DNA from 3 places in the Paenibacillus sp. FSL P4-0113 genome. Region 2 is predicted to be linked to each of the others. Evidence: riboswitches for the same ligand, from Rfam matches in the RefSeq annotation. Region 2 holds a riboswitch; each other region holds the start of a gene.
What was found. Region 2 has a riboswitch for thiamine pyrophosphate ahead of thiC (phosphomethylpyrimidine synthase ThiC). Riboswitches for the same ligand answer to the same signal wherever they lie in the genome.

Region 1 (5,199 bases), 2.2 Mb from region 2:
AAGCCATTTTGGGCTTTTGATTACCGCGGACTGTTAACGGACGATATGGAAGATGTCCTGGATTATCAGAAACCATATGTACGTAAAAAAGAAGAGGTCAGCTCATGGACGCGGTCGGATGACGGCAAAATACCACTGCTGGAGGTCATCCGTCAGGTGAAGCCTACTCTATTGATCGGAACTTCCGGTGTAGCAGGTGCCTTTTCAGAAGAGATTATCAAGGAAATGGCCAAGCATGTGGAACGCCCGATCATCATGCCCATGTCCAATCCTACAAACCTTGCCGAAGCGGTACCCGAGGATTTGATACAGTGGACCGATGGCAAAGCATTGATCGCTACCGGAAGTCCTTTTGAGCCCGTCACCTATAACGGTACGGAATTTGAAATTGGACAGGCGAACAATGCCTTTGTTTTCCCGGGACTAGGTCTGGGTGCGATTGTAGTGAAAGCCAAAAGGATTACCCCTGCCATGTTTTCAGCCGCAGCAGATGCCGTTGCCAATGGCGTGGATTCGAATAAGCCTGGCGGTGCGCTGCTCCCTCATATCCGAAAATTACGTGATGTTTCGTACGCTGTTGCGGTTGCGGTTGCGAAAGCCGCGATTCAGGATCAGGTAGCCCAGGCACACATTTCAAATGTGGAACAAGCTATACGAAATGCAATGTGGAAACCGGAATATACGAAGGTCAAAGCAGTAGAAAGTGTAATTCATCACCCTCACTAATGCCCCGTTTAGGAAGAATATTGCCTTGTTCAGACAGGCAGAATACGTCAGTTCAAGCAAGGAGAATCGATCTATGAGTGTCGGACATATCTTGTATATTTTGGTGCCGATTTTTTTCGTAATTATTTTAGGGTGGTTAGCGGGGCATTACAAAAGCTTTGATGCCTCTTCCTCCAAGGCCCTAAATGCACTGGTTACCAAATTTGCACTGCCTGCGCATCTATTCATTGGTATCACGACAACGGACAGGAAAGCACTCATCGAGCAATGGCCATTCCTGCTGGCTCTGTTCATTGGCATTGTCGGCTTTTTTGCCGTTCTCCTTCTACTGTCCCGCTTTGCGGGGAAGCAGTCAGTGAAGGATGCCGCCATGTTTGCTTTGAACTCAGCACAGCCTACCTTTGCTTTTATGGGTATTCCGGTGCTTGGAGCCATCTACGGTTCCTCTGCTGTCGCCATTCCGATTGCGCTTACGGGAATTGTAGTCAATGCCGTCCTTGACCCGGCGGCTACCATTATAGCTACCGTAGCCAGCCGGAATTCAGGCAAGGAACGGAACGGTCACCTCGGAAGGTTAATCTGGGACTCCATTCTTCATGGCTTAAAAGAACCGCTGGTGCTGGTTCCACTGATTGGTGTAATTTTGACCTTGTTCGGCTTCCATTCACCGGATTTGTTGAACAAATCGTTGAATCAAATCGGAGACATTACGTCCGGAGCCGCTTTATTCGCTGTCGGAGTGACCATTGGCGTACGCAACATTAGTTTTAGTGTAAGTGCCTTTGCCATCGCACTGTTAAAAACAATTGTACAGCCATTATTAATGCTGCTGATCGCCTACCTGTGCGGTCTGTCGTCTGCAGATACTGTGAAGGCAGTTCTGCTCGTCTCCTTCCCGGGTTCAGCAGTCGCTGCGATGATCGCTACGCGTTTTGAAAGCCTGGAATCAGAAACAGCCTCCTCCTTTGTCATCAGTGCTGTCATATCGCTCGTTACACTCCCAGTTCTGATTTCTCTTTTGGTATAAATTCTGATTATTTAGACACTGGAGCCTGCCGCGAACTCCTTTGTGTAGACGGAACTGACCTTCTCCAGCACTTTTTCCCTCGAAAGCGAACTTCTGCTCTGTCACTTGACCTTTGACCAGATAGACGTATGTTTGACATAGCGTATGAACGAATGTACAGTAATAGTCAAAAGAATAGAAGTCCACTAGGGGAGCCACTATGGCTGAGACAAGAACGTATCTTGGACCCTTTGAACCTGATCTAGTTCGCACTAGCGTAGGAAAGTGGAGCCTTTATATATAAGGTTTCAAGCGTTTTTTTGCGCATTGGGCCTATTGTTGAAGCCGCTCCATTTTCCGGGGCGGCTTTTTAGCGTTGTTCCGGAATTGTATCCTTACAGGACTTCTTGCTCTTCAATTTAATGGAGGTGGGGAATTTGAGTTTTACACAAGAACTTCGTCGGAAGGCGGACGGCATTTTTCAAGCGATTTTTGAGCATCCCTTTGTGAGAGGTATTGCTAAAGGAAGTTTGACAAGGGGACAGCTGATTCACTATGTAAAACAGGACTTTGAATATTTGAACGCCTACATGCGGATATACGGTATCGCAATCTCCAAATGCACCAATCGGGAAGACATGGCTGTATTTAATGAACAAATCTCTTTTATTCTCCACAGCGAGGTTCATCCGCATCAAAATTTCTGTGCTGTCGCAGGGGTGACCTATGAAGAGTTGCAGGGATATCCACTCGCTCCGTCGGCCCATCACTATATCCGTCACATGCTGACGGTTGCGCATGAGGGTAGCCTGGGCGAGATCTTGGCTGTGCTGCTGCCATGTATGTGGACGTATGTTGAGATTGGCCGCAGGCTACTGGATGAAGTAAAGCCGGATGAGTCCCATCCGTTCTATGAATGGATGGGCTTCTATGGAGACCAGCTTAATGATACAACACTCAAGTTCCGAGAACGTGTAGATGCTTGGGCGGAAGGCGCAACGGCTGCTGAGCGGGAGCGGATGATTGAGCATTTTATACTGAGCTGCCAGCTGGAATATAAGTTCTGGGACATGGCTTATAAGCAGGAAGAATGGCCGGTCCAGATGCAGGCAGCGGTCTTGGAATAGTCAGCCTGTCAATTCGATGCGTGAAGTACGTTTAATGTCCTGTTGAACCACCAACTATAGAGAGGATAATCATGATGAGTACATGGGAAAAAAGTTATTTAGATCTCCTGACGAAGGTACAAAACAGCAACCCCCTCGTTCACAATATGACCAACGTGGTAGTCACCAACTTTACGGCCAACGGCCTGTATGCATTGGGCGCCTCCCCGGTGATGGCCTATGCACCCGAGGAAGTAGCAGACATGGCAAAAATAGCGGGGGCCGTTGTGTTAAACATCGGTACGCTGAACCGCGAACTGGTGGATGCCATGATCATTGCTGGACAATCAGCAAATGCACACGGTGTTCCAGTCCTGCTAGATCCGGTCGGTGCGGGAGCAACGAGCTTTAGAACCGAATCGGCACTGCGAATCCTGAGTGAAGTCAAAATCTCGTTGGTGCGGGGCAATGCAGCCGAAGTCGCGCATCTTGTTGGAGAAGCGCGTGAGATTAAAGGCGTAGATGCTGGTGACCGTGCTGACAGCGGCAATGTCGATCTGGCAATTCGGGCTGCTCGAACGCTCAATACAATGGTAGTCATCACTGGAAAGGAGGACGTCATCACTGATGGGGCCGAAGTACGAATGATTAGCGGCGGAGACGCGCTGCTCACGAAGGTAACCGGAGCAGGCTGCCTGCTGACCTCTGTGTTAGGTGCCTTTGCAGCTGTTGAACCCAACTTGCTGCTCGCAGGTACAGCAGGCTTGGCATTTTACGGTGCAGCAGCTTCCCGAGCCGCAGCACGTACCGCAGAGCTGGGGCCCGGCAGCTTCCAGATTGCCTTTCTCGACGAGCTCTCCAAACTACATACAGGTTCGCTGGAGGGGCATGTCACGGTCCGTGAAGCCGGAACAACCACAGCAGGTGGTGCGCGATGACAGACGTTCGTGTACCCAGAGCGCTGACGATTGCCGGTTCGGACAGTGGCGGCGGGGCCGGAATTCAGGCCGATCTCAAAACCTTTCAAGAGCTTGGCGTATACGGTATGTCGGCTATTACGGCCGTTACCGTACAGAATACTTTAGGGGTCCACGGCGTATATCCGCTGCCACCGGAAGCAACAGCGGAACAGATCGAAGCTGTAGGATTAGACCTTGGAGTGGATGCCCTGAAGACTGGCATGCTGTTTAATGCGGGTATCATCCGTCTTGTGAGCGAGCAGATCCGAAAGTTCGGCTGGAAAAAGGTCGTCGTCGATCCCGTGATGATTGCCAAGGGAGGCGCTGAGCTGCTGCAACTGGAAGCGGTGCAGGCTTTGAAGGACGACTTGCTCCCCTTGGCCCTGGTCGTTACACCGAATATTCCGGAGGCGGAAGCCCTGACAGGGATCAGCATCCGTACGATGGAGGATCGCCGCGAGGCTGCAAGACATATTAGCAGTATGGGATCAGAATTCGTTGTGATCAAGGGTGGTCACGCTGACGAGGGCGAGAGCAGCGAACAGATTGTTGACCTGCTCTTTGACGGAACCGCCTTTACAGAGCTGTGCGGCAAGCGAGTACGGACTGTTCATACACACGGAACTGGGTGCACCTTCTCGGCAGCGATTACCGCGGAATTAGGGAAAGGGATGTCTGTACCGGAGGCTATCTCGAATGGTAAAGCCTTCATCCAGGCGGCGATTGAGAATACGTTGTCTCTGGGACAGGGACACGGCCCAACCAATCATTGGGCCTACCGACGTCGTCAGGAGATGCTTCTATGAGCGGCAGAATATTGTCAGAGGTGGTGCGCCGCCAGCTACAGATGTACCTGGTGCTTGGAAGCGTGAATTGCCTCGCGGAACCAGGCTGGGTCGTGCAGGAGGCTCTGGCTGGCGGGGCAACCATGGTCCAGTTCCGGGAAAAAGGCCATGGCGCGTTAACGGGTATCCCTATGTTCGAACTTGCGCGCCAGCTACAGGAACTGTGCCGTCATGCTGGTGTCCCCTTCATCATCAATGACGATGTGGAGTTGGCTCTTGAACTCGACGCTGACGGTGTTCACATCGGTCAGGACGATGAATCCGCCGATTCTGTCCGCGAGCGAATCGGAAATCGAATTCTCGGCGTCTCCGCCCATACCATTGAGGAAGCACGTCGAGCCATCCTGCAAGGTGCTGATTATCTTGGCGTCGGGCCAATCTATCCCACCCTCTCGAAGGATGATGCCCATGCTGTACATGGGCCAGCAATTTTATATGAGATGCGTAAAGCGGGAATTGATGTGCCGATTGTTGGAATCGGAGGTATTACAGTGGACCGTGTTGAAGAAGTCGCACGTGCAGGTGCAGATGGTGTGGCGGTGATTTCAGCCGTGACA
Region 2 (5,199 bases):
TACAGATGATGATGCGTCTAATCCCCTTGACTGTTTTGGAGGTTCAGTGAATTCGTGTGTATGTGCTTGTGGGGCAGCCGACAGCTGTTTCCATTCCTGATGCCACGCCTGATCTGCCGGATCAAGTGCGCTCCGTTGCTCTTCAAGCAACTCTATGGCGGTGCGTTCCGTCTGTTCGAATACAGTCCGCCAATCATCCAGCAGCCGTACATAAGTAGGCTCCAGTCCCTCGGTAGCGGATTTAATCACTTCCACATGCCAACTTTCCTGCTGCTTCCAATGCCGAATTTCCTCCAGCACACGTAAGGGCAGGAAAGACCCATAAGTACTCAGCATCGTTTTATACCTCCCGTATCCCACTATGGCTATCCGGCGGATCTGGCAGATCTGCCCTGGATGCATACGTACCCAGTATATTCGCGGTCTCATCGGGAATATGTCTATAAACTCCTGCAATTAGGCCATCTCTGTTACGTAGAACAATGAATACCCATGGAAAACGTAAAAGAAGCCCAGCTACGGCACGGTTTAAGTGTCCATAGGCAGGCTTCTTCAAGGCGAACAATAGAATATACAGTTCTTCGAAAAATAATTCTTTACTTCGTAGTCGTTTGTTTGTGGGCATCAGCGATCGTTTTCTTGTCCTCCAGCTCCTGTACACTGCTTAGAAACGTCGATACCCGCCGTAGATATTCACGGGGATGCTCTCTGAAAATAAGCTCATGTATCCCGTTTTTGACAATCCATACACTGGAAAGTGGGTTGGTTTGATTGGCAGCGAGCTTTTCCGCAATAGGATAAGGAGCCTTTTCATCCTGTGTACCATGCACAAACATGATCGGGAACGGATAGTTTTCCTTTTTAACCTCCTGATATGGAATCTGATGCAAGCTGGTGCCGTTCAATACTGGAAACAGCAACTCCAGAATTTCCAAAGACGGATGTCTTGGCAGGTTAATTTGATTGTGAATGTTATGGTACAGCGTATCCGGCTCCAACAGGAAAGTGCTGTCCAAAATCATTGCGTCCACATCCTTGGTTTGCAAGCCCGCCTGAAGAGCGGTTCCTGCCCCCATGGAGAAGCCCCATACGATAATCTCCGACGAGCCGCGTTGCTTCGCAAGCTGGATCGCTCCGAGAAGCTGCTGGGATTCCGCTTTGCCTCCGGTTGCGACTGATTTGCTGTTTTGTGACGCGAATCCATAATCGAACATGACCACATTAAAGTTCAAACTGTGGGCATAATGCGCCAGATCATACATGGGAATCCAGCTTTCTTCGCGGTTAGCTCCATAACCATGGCTGAAAATAATCGTTTTCCGCGATTGATCCGCCGGGATATACCAGCCTTGTACCATGCGGCTACCATCCTTGGCAGGGAAGCTGACTTCCTCATAAGGCATGTTTTTGGCCTGCATCGGATTAGAGTACAGCGGCGCGACGGTAGGATTCGTAAGTACCCATGCGATGTAAGCATGCAAGGCAATAAAACAAAACAACAGAAAAAAAACGACCGACAGCAGCAGAGCAATCACAACGTGCTTGAACCGCAGCAGACGGGGATTAAAGAGTGGGGTGGACGGCTCCTGAACAGCGGTCTGTAGCTGAGAGTTGCGCTGGGATGTAGAAATCATGTAAGAGCCTCCTTATATAAAATTGATCTTCGTTTCATAGAATTTAGGTATAATTCCACTTGAAAATGATAGTGTATATCCGTATAGATACCTATTATCGTATGATGGGGGTTACCCAAAGTCAACGCCTGAACCGGAAAAGTAAAAATGATGCAAAGAATTGTCGATGTTTGTTCTCGTTCTGTAATATGGTTGTCACAAAAACATCGGTTTACAGTAGCCGCGACTATTCTATATAATTTATGTAACCATGTTTCATAGTGTGAAACGAATATGGAGACAAGAGGAGCGGTTCACGAATGGAAGACCGTAAATTAACCGTTCGCGCTGTAGAGCGTGCACTTGATATATTGCTGTGTTTTACCGCAGATTCGGATCTTGGCCTAACGGAGATTGCCTCCAAAATTGGCCTACATAAAAGCACGGTTCATCGGCTGCTGACTACGTTGGAGGATCGTGGCTTTGTCGTTCGGAATGCCGAAACGGAAAAATATCGACTTGGCTTCCGCATTTGGGAGCTATCCACACATTTGTCCCAAAGTGACGAGCCGGCGGTGTTGTTACAGCCTGCAATGGAAGGACTGCGTGACCGTCTGGGCGAAACGGTCAGCTTGTACTTACGGGACGGCAACATGCGTATTCGCATACAAGCCGTGCAGAGCAATCAGGCGATCCGCAGGGTTGCGCCTGTGGGTGCGCGTATGCCGCTGGCTGTAGGAGCCTCCAGTAAGGTGCTGGCTGCCTTTATGCCGCCGCAGGAGCTGGAAGCCCTGCTAAGCGGGAATGAATGGCCGCACTCGGTAGACGCGGAGGTCTATAAAGCCCAGCTGCAGGACATTCGCGAGAAGGGCTATGCGACCAGCTATGAAGAACGGGAGCCAGGGGCCGCTGCTGTGGCCGCACCAATTGTGAACCGGAAGGGACAGGTCACTGCGGCTTTATCTGTATCCGGTCCGGTCAGCCGGCTTGCACCCGAGACGCTACATGACTTTGCTCCGATTTTGATCGAAGCGGCTAAGGAAATGGGGCTTATGCTTCCGTAACAAGAATGAATGCAGTTGAAGCAAGCAGAGTGATTTGATGAGGAGCGTCTTCTTGCTAAATGGAACCTAGAAGGGTTGCCAAAGTCATAAATTTGAAGTAGTCTGATAAGGATGGCGGGATGTCTGTTATGTCCGCCTCATGTGAATAGAAGTATCGCAGTTACTGGGGGAGCCTGTAATGCCGGGCTGAGATGGAATCGTGTAAGATTCCGGACCCTTTGCACCTGATCTGGATCATACCAGCGTAGGGAAGTAATCGGCCATTGAAATGTATACGCAGCTGCTGTCTACGGTGACGCATTGGAATAGGATTATTCCACATGTGCACGGTCTGGATAGCAGCCTCGTTAGATTAGCCGGTTCCCTCGGGAACCGGCTTTTTTGCATAGATCAGCGCCACCCTGGGAATGGTTCCGGATCGGTGTGTCATTTCATCGAAACGGGAGGAATGGACAATGAAGCCGTCAGAAGTAGAAGGAACAAAAGGAACAGAATTGAAATCAGCAGAAGTAAGGTTGGCAGGAACAAGGGAAGTTGAGGTAGAGAGAACAAACGGGAAGCAAGCCAGTGGGGTAACGCCCTTTCCAGGGAGCCGTAAGGTATATATTCAAGGCTCGCGGCCGGACATTGCCGTGCCAGAGCGCGAAATTGCTCTCCATCCTACACATACGCCGCAGGGCACGGAGCATCATGAGCCATTGCGTGTGTACGATACGAGCGGTCCCATGACTGACGAAGCCTATCAGGTCGATATCCGTCAGGGCCTGTCTCCATTACGGCGAGCTTGGGCACTGGAACGGGGCGATGTGGAGGCTTACGAGGGACGCGCCGTCAAACCGGAGGATAATGGACTGAAACCTGGCTCCAAACGGGAGACAGTTGAATTTCCCGGCGTGACCAACCGTCCGCTTCGTGCTTCGCAAGGTCGTACAGTGACGCAAATGCATTATGCACGGCAAGGGATCATTACGCCCGAAATGGAATTTGCGGCGATCCGCGAAGGGGTGGAGCCTGAGTTTGTACGGCAGGAATTGGCGGCTGGACGAGCCATTTTGCCTTCGAATATCAATCACCCGGAAAGTGAGCCGATGGTCATTGGGCGTCATTTTCACGTGAAGATCAATGCGAACATTGGTAATTCTGCGGTTACCTCCTCGATTGAGGAGGAAGTGGAGAAAATGACCTGGGCTGTGCGTTGGGGCTCGGATACAGTTATGGACCTATCCACAGGCCGTAATATCCATACCACACGTGAATGGATCATTCGGAATTCTCCTGTACCGATTGGAACTGTGCCGCTGTATCAGGCACTTGAAAAGGTGAACGGCGAAGCAGAAGCGCTGACGTGGGAGTTGTATCGCGATACGCTGATCGAGCAGGCGGAGCAGGGAGTGGACTATTTTACAATTCATGCGGGTGTATTGCTGCGGTATATACCGATGACGGCGAATAGAATGACGGGAATTGTGTCCCGTGGCGGGTCGATCATGGCAGCCTGGTGCCTTGCGCACCATCAGGAGAATTTTTTGTATACACATTTTGAAGAAATCTGCGAAATTATGAAAGCCTATGATGTGGCCTTTTCTCTCGGGGATGGTCTACGTCCAGGTAGTATCTATGATGCGAATGATGAAGCACAGTTTGCAGAGCTGGAAACGTTGGGCGAGCTAACGCAAATCGCATGGAAGCATGATGTTCAGGTCATGATTGAGGGGCCGGGACATGTCCCTATGCATAAAATCAAAGAGAATGTGGATTTGCAAATGGAGATTTGTAAGGAAGCTCCTTTCTATACCTTGGGACCGCTCACGACGGATATTGCCCCCGGATATGATCATATTACCTCAGCCATCGGGGCGGCGATGATCGGTTGGTTCGGGACGTCCATGCTGTGCTATGTTACGCCTAAGGAGCATTTGGGTCTTCCGAATAAGGATGATGTCCGTGAGGGTGTCATTACCTACAAAATTGCGGCACATGCTGCCGATCTGGCGAAGGGCCATCCACGGGCGCAGCAGCGGGATGATGCTTTGTCCAAGGCACGCTTTGAGTTCCGCTGGCGGGATCAGTTCAATCTGTCGCTTGATCCCGAGCGGGCCTTGTCCTACCATGATGAAACGCTACCAGCAGAGGGAGCCAAGGAAGCACATTTTTGCTCGATGTGCGGCCCCAAATTTTGTAGTATGCGCATCACGCAGGACATTCGCGCCTATGCAGCGGATAAGGGGCTGAGCACCGAAGAAGCAGTGGCCGCTGGGATGCGTGAGAAGGCAGAGCAGTATCGGGATGGCGGTCAGTAAAACGAATGTGTGAGTTTAGGAACGCATGAATCAAAAAAAGCCGTGGTTCTCTACAGTCGATGTAGGAAACTACGGCTTTTTGGCTTATGTAAAGCGAGTCATGCAACCGGATAAACGGCGCCTTATTTTTTACCCATTTTTTCATTCAAAATGTCCTGAAAGCTGAGCTTCTTCTCCGAGCTATCTTCTTTCTTCTGCATACTCACCGCGTTGGCACGTTGG
Region 3 (5,199 bases), 3.5 Mb from region 2:
AAGGCTCGTTGCCCCAATCCAAAGCTCGTTATTCTGTTTAGGCACGAGGTAAATATCATCAGCATAAATGGTATATTCTAACGGGTGATCCTTCAAGGAGACCGCTACCGCTTCGCCCTTGACCGGATAAAGTGGATATTCAAACCCAACCTGCGCTAGCAATTTCATGCTATCCAAGCCTCCGGCAATAATGACCTGATCGCAGGAAAAAAAGCCACTATCTGTTCGGACACCGCAAACTCGACCATCCTGTATGACCAGTTGCTCTGCCTGTGTACCAGACCATACCGTTGCTCCCAGCACCGCAGCAGCACCTGCATAAGCACGGCAAAGCTGGACAGGAGCCACTTGTGTCTCCTTTGAACGATATATTGCCCCGATCGCTTGTTCATCCAAACCTGGAATTCGTCGGGCCAATTCTTTCGCATCCCACCAGATAGGACAATCACCCTCTCGCGTTTTAGCAGCTTTCCAGCGTTTTTGGCCTTCAGTCTCCGTACGGAAAGGGGTCACAAACCCTTCAGTACGGAATTCCACCGAAATACCTGACAAACGCTCTAGATCACAGACAAGCTCAGGGAATGCATCTCGACTTATGCGAGCAAATCGTGATAGCTCAGAGTCGGTGAACTCTTCACTTTCCGCTGCCAGCATTCCAACCGCTGCTCCTGAGGCTCCCTCACCCGGGATCAATCGTTCCAGCATAATCGTACTTCTTCCCTCCTTGGCCACATGATAAGCAATGGAACTGCCGATGACACCTCCACCTATGACCAAGCATTCAGCGTGTCCAATCACTCTTTCCTCTGTGTGTATCTTTAGCATTTGTTCCGTATCTCCTCTCCATAAACCCTTCTGCTTTCAGCTTGCCTCTACTCTCGTTTTCTCGCTACAGGCTGTGAACTACAAGGTCTGCCATTCGCCTATACTCCATTGCAGCTGCAACGGGCGACTCAGCCTCCCATATACCAGACATCACCGCAATTCCGCTTGCTCCGGCCCTATAAAGCTCCGGGATATGATGCGGTTGTATGCCGCCTAGCGCAATCACCGGAATGTTTGACAGTCTGCAAATATGTTCAAGCTGAGCTAAACCCCGCGGTACAATACCGGGCTTACAATGGGTCTCATATACGTGACCATAAAGTACATAGTCCGCTCCTGCCCGCTCAGCAATTTGCATCTCCTCCAAGGAATGTACAGACACTCCACAGCGTGTACCCTTTGGAAGTAGGCTTTTCACATCCACAACAGGTAATCCATTAGCTGGTAATTGAACGGCTCCGACCAAAGTAAGTAAAGCTACATCCACACGATCATTTACTACAATTTGTTGCAAAGGAACTTCCTGCTCCACCAGGCTGCGAGTCAAAGAAAGCAATGCAGAGGCACCATTCTGTTTTAAACGTGCGTGTACATAATGAACATACGGACAAATCACAGCAGCCACTTGGGCGGCTTGTGCAAAAGTGCCCTTTTCCATCGAAATTGCGTGTAATTCGATTTTGTCTTCACCTCACATTGGACTAAAGGATCTAAGCTTAGCCAGCCACGTCTACCAGCAGGAATGAAAGGGGATTATATGTGAATCGTCTACGGAAGCTCGAACTACTTAAAATGAACGAAACGCAAAAAAACCACTTCCCCAAGGAAGTGGTTTAACGAACGTCCAATAATCGAACGGACCATGATATCCGTATACGTGTATCGTCCCACGCACAAACAAAAATAAAGATGGTGTTGCCTTGTTTGTACGGCGCTCACTTCCCTACGCTGGCATAACCCAGATCAGGTGCAAAGGGTCCGAAATCCATTTATTCCGTCTCAGCCGCATGGGCGGCTCCCCTAGTGTGACTATTTTATTGTATAAGCTAAAGATAGCTTAGCATATTTTTCTAATTCTGCAAACCCCACTTCGTGTGAAATTTGCTGGAACTGGATTTAGCTGATTTTAGTTAACTTTACTTGACCACTCTTCCACATTCCACGTTTTGGTTACCCAATCCTCGTAAAAGTCCGGTTCGTGAGATACAAGCAATACGGTCCCTTTGTATTCCTTCAAGGCACGTTTCAGCTCATCCTTTGCTTTAACATCCAAGTGGTTGGTAGGCTCATCGAACAGTACCCAGTTGCTTTCACGCATTAACAGTTTGCAAAGACGGACTTTAGCCTGTTCTCCACCACTGAGCGCAGATAGCGGACGCGTGATATGCTCATTTTTCAAACCGCAACGCGCCAAATGCGCTCGTACTTCATGCTGGTTCAAATGCGGAAATTCATTCCACACATCGTCAATCGGTGTAATTTTCTCGGCCTTTACTTCCTGCTCAAAATAAGCGGGCTGCAAAAAATCACCTTGATAAGTTTTTCCACTGATTGGCGGAATTTTTCCCAATATGGTTTTGAGCAATGTCGATTTACCGACACCATTGTAGCCGACAATTGCAATCTTTTCGCCACGTTCAATCGTCATGGACATTTTAGGCAAAAGGGCATGTGTATAACCAATCTCAAAATCAATACCCTCAAATACCGTCTTTCCGCTTGCACGTGCCTCTTTGAATTGAAAGGTTGGTTTTGCGGCTTCTTCAGGCTTATCAATACGTTCGATCCGATCAAGCTGCTTTTCACGGCTCTTTGCTCGGCCTGATGTAGAGGCACGCGCTTTATTACGCTGAATAAAATCTTCCTGTTTCTTAATAAAATCCTGTTGCTTCTCATAAGCATCAATATGCTGGGCTTTGTTCAGATCCGCCATTTCGAGAAACTTTTCATAATTAGCTGAATAACGGGTCATCTTGGCAAATTCAAGATGGTAAATAACATTAACGACCTGGTTCATAAATTCAGTATCATGTGAAATAAGAATAAAAGCATAAGGATAATCCTTCAAATAGCGCGTAAGCCATTCAATATGCTCTACATCCAAATAGTTGGTAGGTTCATCCAGCAACAGGACGTTCGGCTTTTCCAACAGCAACTTAGCAAGAAGAACCTTTGTCCGTTGCCCGCCGCTAAGTGCGGATACATCCCGATCCAGTCCTATGGCCGACAGACCTAGTCCATTCGCCATCTCTTCAACCTTTACATCAATGAGGTAAAAATCCCCCATATCCAGTTGCTCCTGAATTTCCCCCATCTGTTCCAGCAACACTTCCAACTCATCAGGAGAAGCATCCCCCATTTTGTCAGTAATCTGCATCATTTCCTTTTCCAATTCCAACAAAGGAAGAAAAGCATCCTTCAATACATCACGTACCGTTTTGCCCGGTGTCAGCTTGGTATGCTGATCCAGATAGCCGTAACGCACACGTGGAGTCCATTCCACTTTACCCTCATCCTTAAGCAATTTTCCAGTGAGAATGTTCATGAGTGTCGATTTACCAACACCGTTAGCTCCTACCAAACCTACACGTTCCCCCGCAAGCAATCGAAAGGAAACATTTTTAAATAATGCGCGGTCCCCAAAGTTGTGGGATACATTTTCTACAGTCAATAAACTCATAAGCTGTTTTTGGCTCCTTATTGTCATCGGCATTGCCGACTGTTCTTATTTCATATGCATTTCGTTTCTCTCAAAGCTTTATTGTAGCACATTCTGCAACCATATCGGAATATTGAAAACAGTGAATTTTAAGGTTTTTTGGTATGGATCTGCCTAAAAAAAGAAAAACCACCCATGAGGGTGATTATTTTAAGCCATTATAACATTTGTACTCAAAGTAACCCGCAGCTGCTGCAGATTTTTCATCCGTGAAACGTTCACTCGCTTTAAAGGGAGCTGGACATGAATCTCTATAAAAATACTTTATTCCAGTATCTGGTTCTATGCCACCGATAATGTCTTGCTTTCTAACGACTCTCCCACCACCAAATCCATAGTTATTGTAATACCTGTCTCCGACCGGAATGCCTTGGATAAACGCGATCAGCCCCACATCATCTACCGTGTTGTACCACTCCTCTTGCGGAATGATCGGTAGCGTGAACGAATAAGTTATGCCGTTACGCGCTGCTTTTTCGTTATGGACATTAATAATTCGCGCCAAGTCCTCTTGAACGCTGCGAACAATGGTGGAACGACGTATTTGCTCAAAAGTTTCTGAATTATTCAGCAAAGATATAGCGGTCTGATCCTGAAGTTCCTTTTGAAAGCCTTCTACCCACCTGTGATTTCGAGTATCGTATGCGTGCACATAATTATCCAAGGTGAACCCCACACTGTTGCCTACTGAATCAACATAGGCATATGGCTTTTTTTCGCTCCATTTGTGGCCAATAGCAGCTTGTCCATGCTCGTCTGTATAGGCTTCTGAGGTGAACGCATAATAACCGTCATAATCCAGAATTACAATAGCCGGTATGTAATCCAATAATGCACGTTGTGCTACTATATCCCCATCAATGCCTACATTAAGAAAAAGGGTGTGCAGGAACGTGTTCAGCGCTACTTCTTTATCTACCCGAAAAAACTTATCCGATCCGTATCCGGCCTCGCGTTCCTGACGTTCATTCTGTGAGAGCACAACCCCTGCATCCTGAACTGCGGTACGGAGAGCCGACGTATATTTCATTTCTAGCTGCTGCACTTCACGCTGATTCTGCACCCGTAAGTCACTAACTACACCAAAGGGCAAAAACAAAAGTATAAATATGACCGCAAAATCAGTAATCTTCATTCAGAACCATGCCCCCGTAAGAAGCTGTAACTGCCGGCTTGCCGCTATCTGCCCCACCAAAAAGCCATGATTTGTACAAGTCCGCAGGAGTCCGATTCGTATTATGTACCCGGACCGTAAAATAATCCCCGGCCATCAAGGTATATCGACGCGTCTGATCTGATTTTGGCTGCTGATTGTCAGGAAACAGTACAAGAAAAATTTGCGAATTATAGTACCCATCATATACAGCTTCATAATTGCCCAGAAAACTATCTGGCTTCACGGCATCTGCATAGTCCGGTACATACTTTTTGTGCATATGCTCCAAGTCAACTTCGTACATATTGCCTGTCAATTCCAGATCATGCATAAAATCGTTATACATCGTCGGTGTAATGTAACCTTTGGTTCTTACCATATCAACAAAACGTACAGTTGCATGATATGTATTTAACCCGGATATATCATCCTGCCGTTCAGCAGCTTGAGCTGCGGGTACGATGTACAAAAGCAATACAGCGAGCAGCGCCCCCAACAG

Region 1: another riboswitch for thiamine pyrophosphate. It lies ahead of tenA (thiaminase II); the one in region 2 lies ahead of thiC (phosphomethylpyrimidine synthase ThiC).
Region 3: another riboswitch for thiamine pyrophosphate. It lies ahead of MKX46_RS03500 (thiamine phosphate synthase); the one in region 2 lies ahead of thiC (phosphomethylpyrimidine synthase ThiC).

Annotation. Positions count from the first base shown of each region.
Region 1 covers NZ_JBBPAZ010000001.1:2,264,389-2,269,587, forward strand. Annotated here, with positions in the region: gene MKX46_RS09395 (NAD-dependent malic enzyme) at 1-726, shown strand, start outside; gene MKX46_RS09400 (AEC family transporter) at 800-1,753, shown strand; TPP riboswitch at 1,931-2,033, shown strand; gene tenA (thiaminase II) at 2,170-2,859, shown strand; gene thiM (hydroxyethylthiazole kinase) at 2,934-3,776, shown strand; gene thiD (bifunctional hydroxymethylpyrimidine kinase/phosphomethylpyrimidine kinase) at 3,773-4,603, shown strand; gene thiE (thiamine phosphate synthase) at 4,600-5,199, shown strand, end outside.
Region 2 covers NZ_JBBPAZ010000001.1:4,464,843-4,470,041, forward strand. Annotated here, with positions in the region: gene MKX46_RS19335 (Fe-Mn family superoxide dismutase) at 1-336, opposite strand, end outside; gene MKX46_RS19340 (hypothetical protein) at 341-625, opposite strand; gene MKX46_RS19345 (alpha/beta hydrolase) at 597-1,634, opposite strand; gene MKX46_RS19350 (IclR family transcriptional regulator) at 1,934-2,677, shown strand; TPP riboswitch at 2,833-2,945, shown strand; gene thiC (phosphomethylpyrimidine synthase ThiC) at 3,133-4,977, shown strand; gene MKX46_RS19360 (hypothetical protein) at 5,100-5,199, opposite strand, start outside.
Region 3 covers NZ_JBBPAZ010000001.1:939,238-944,436, forward strand. Annotated here, with positions in the region: gene thiO (glycine oxidase ThiO) at 1-825, opposite strand, end outside; gene MKX46_RS03500 (thiamine phosphate synthase) at 890-1,483, opposite strand; TPP riboswitch at 1,749-1,857, opposite strand; gene MKX46_RS03505 (ABC-F family ATP-binding cassette domain-containing protein) at 1,952-3,505, opposite strand; gene MKX46_RS03510 (hypothetical protein) at 3,690-4,679, opposite strand; gene MKX46_RS03515 (hypothetical protein) at 4,666-5,199, opposite strand, start outside.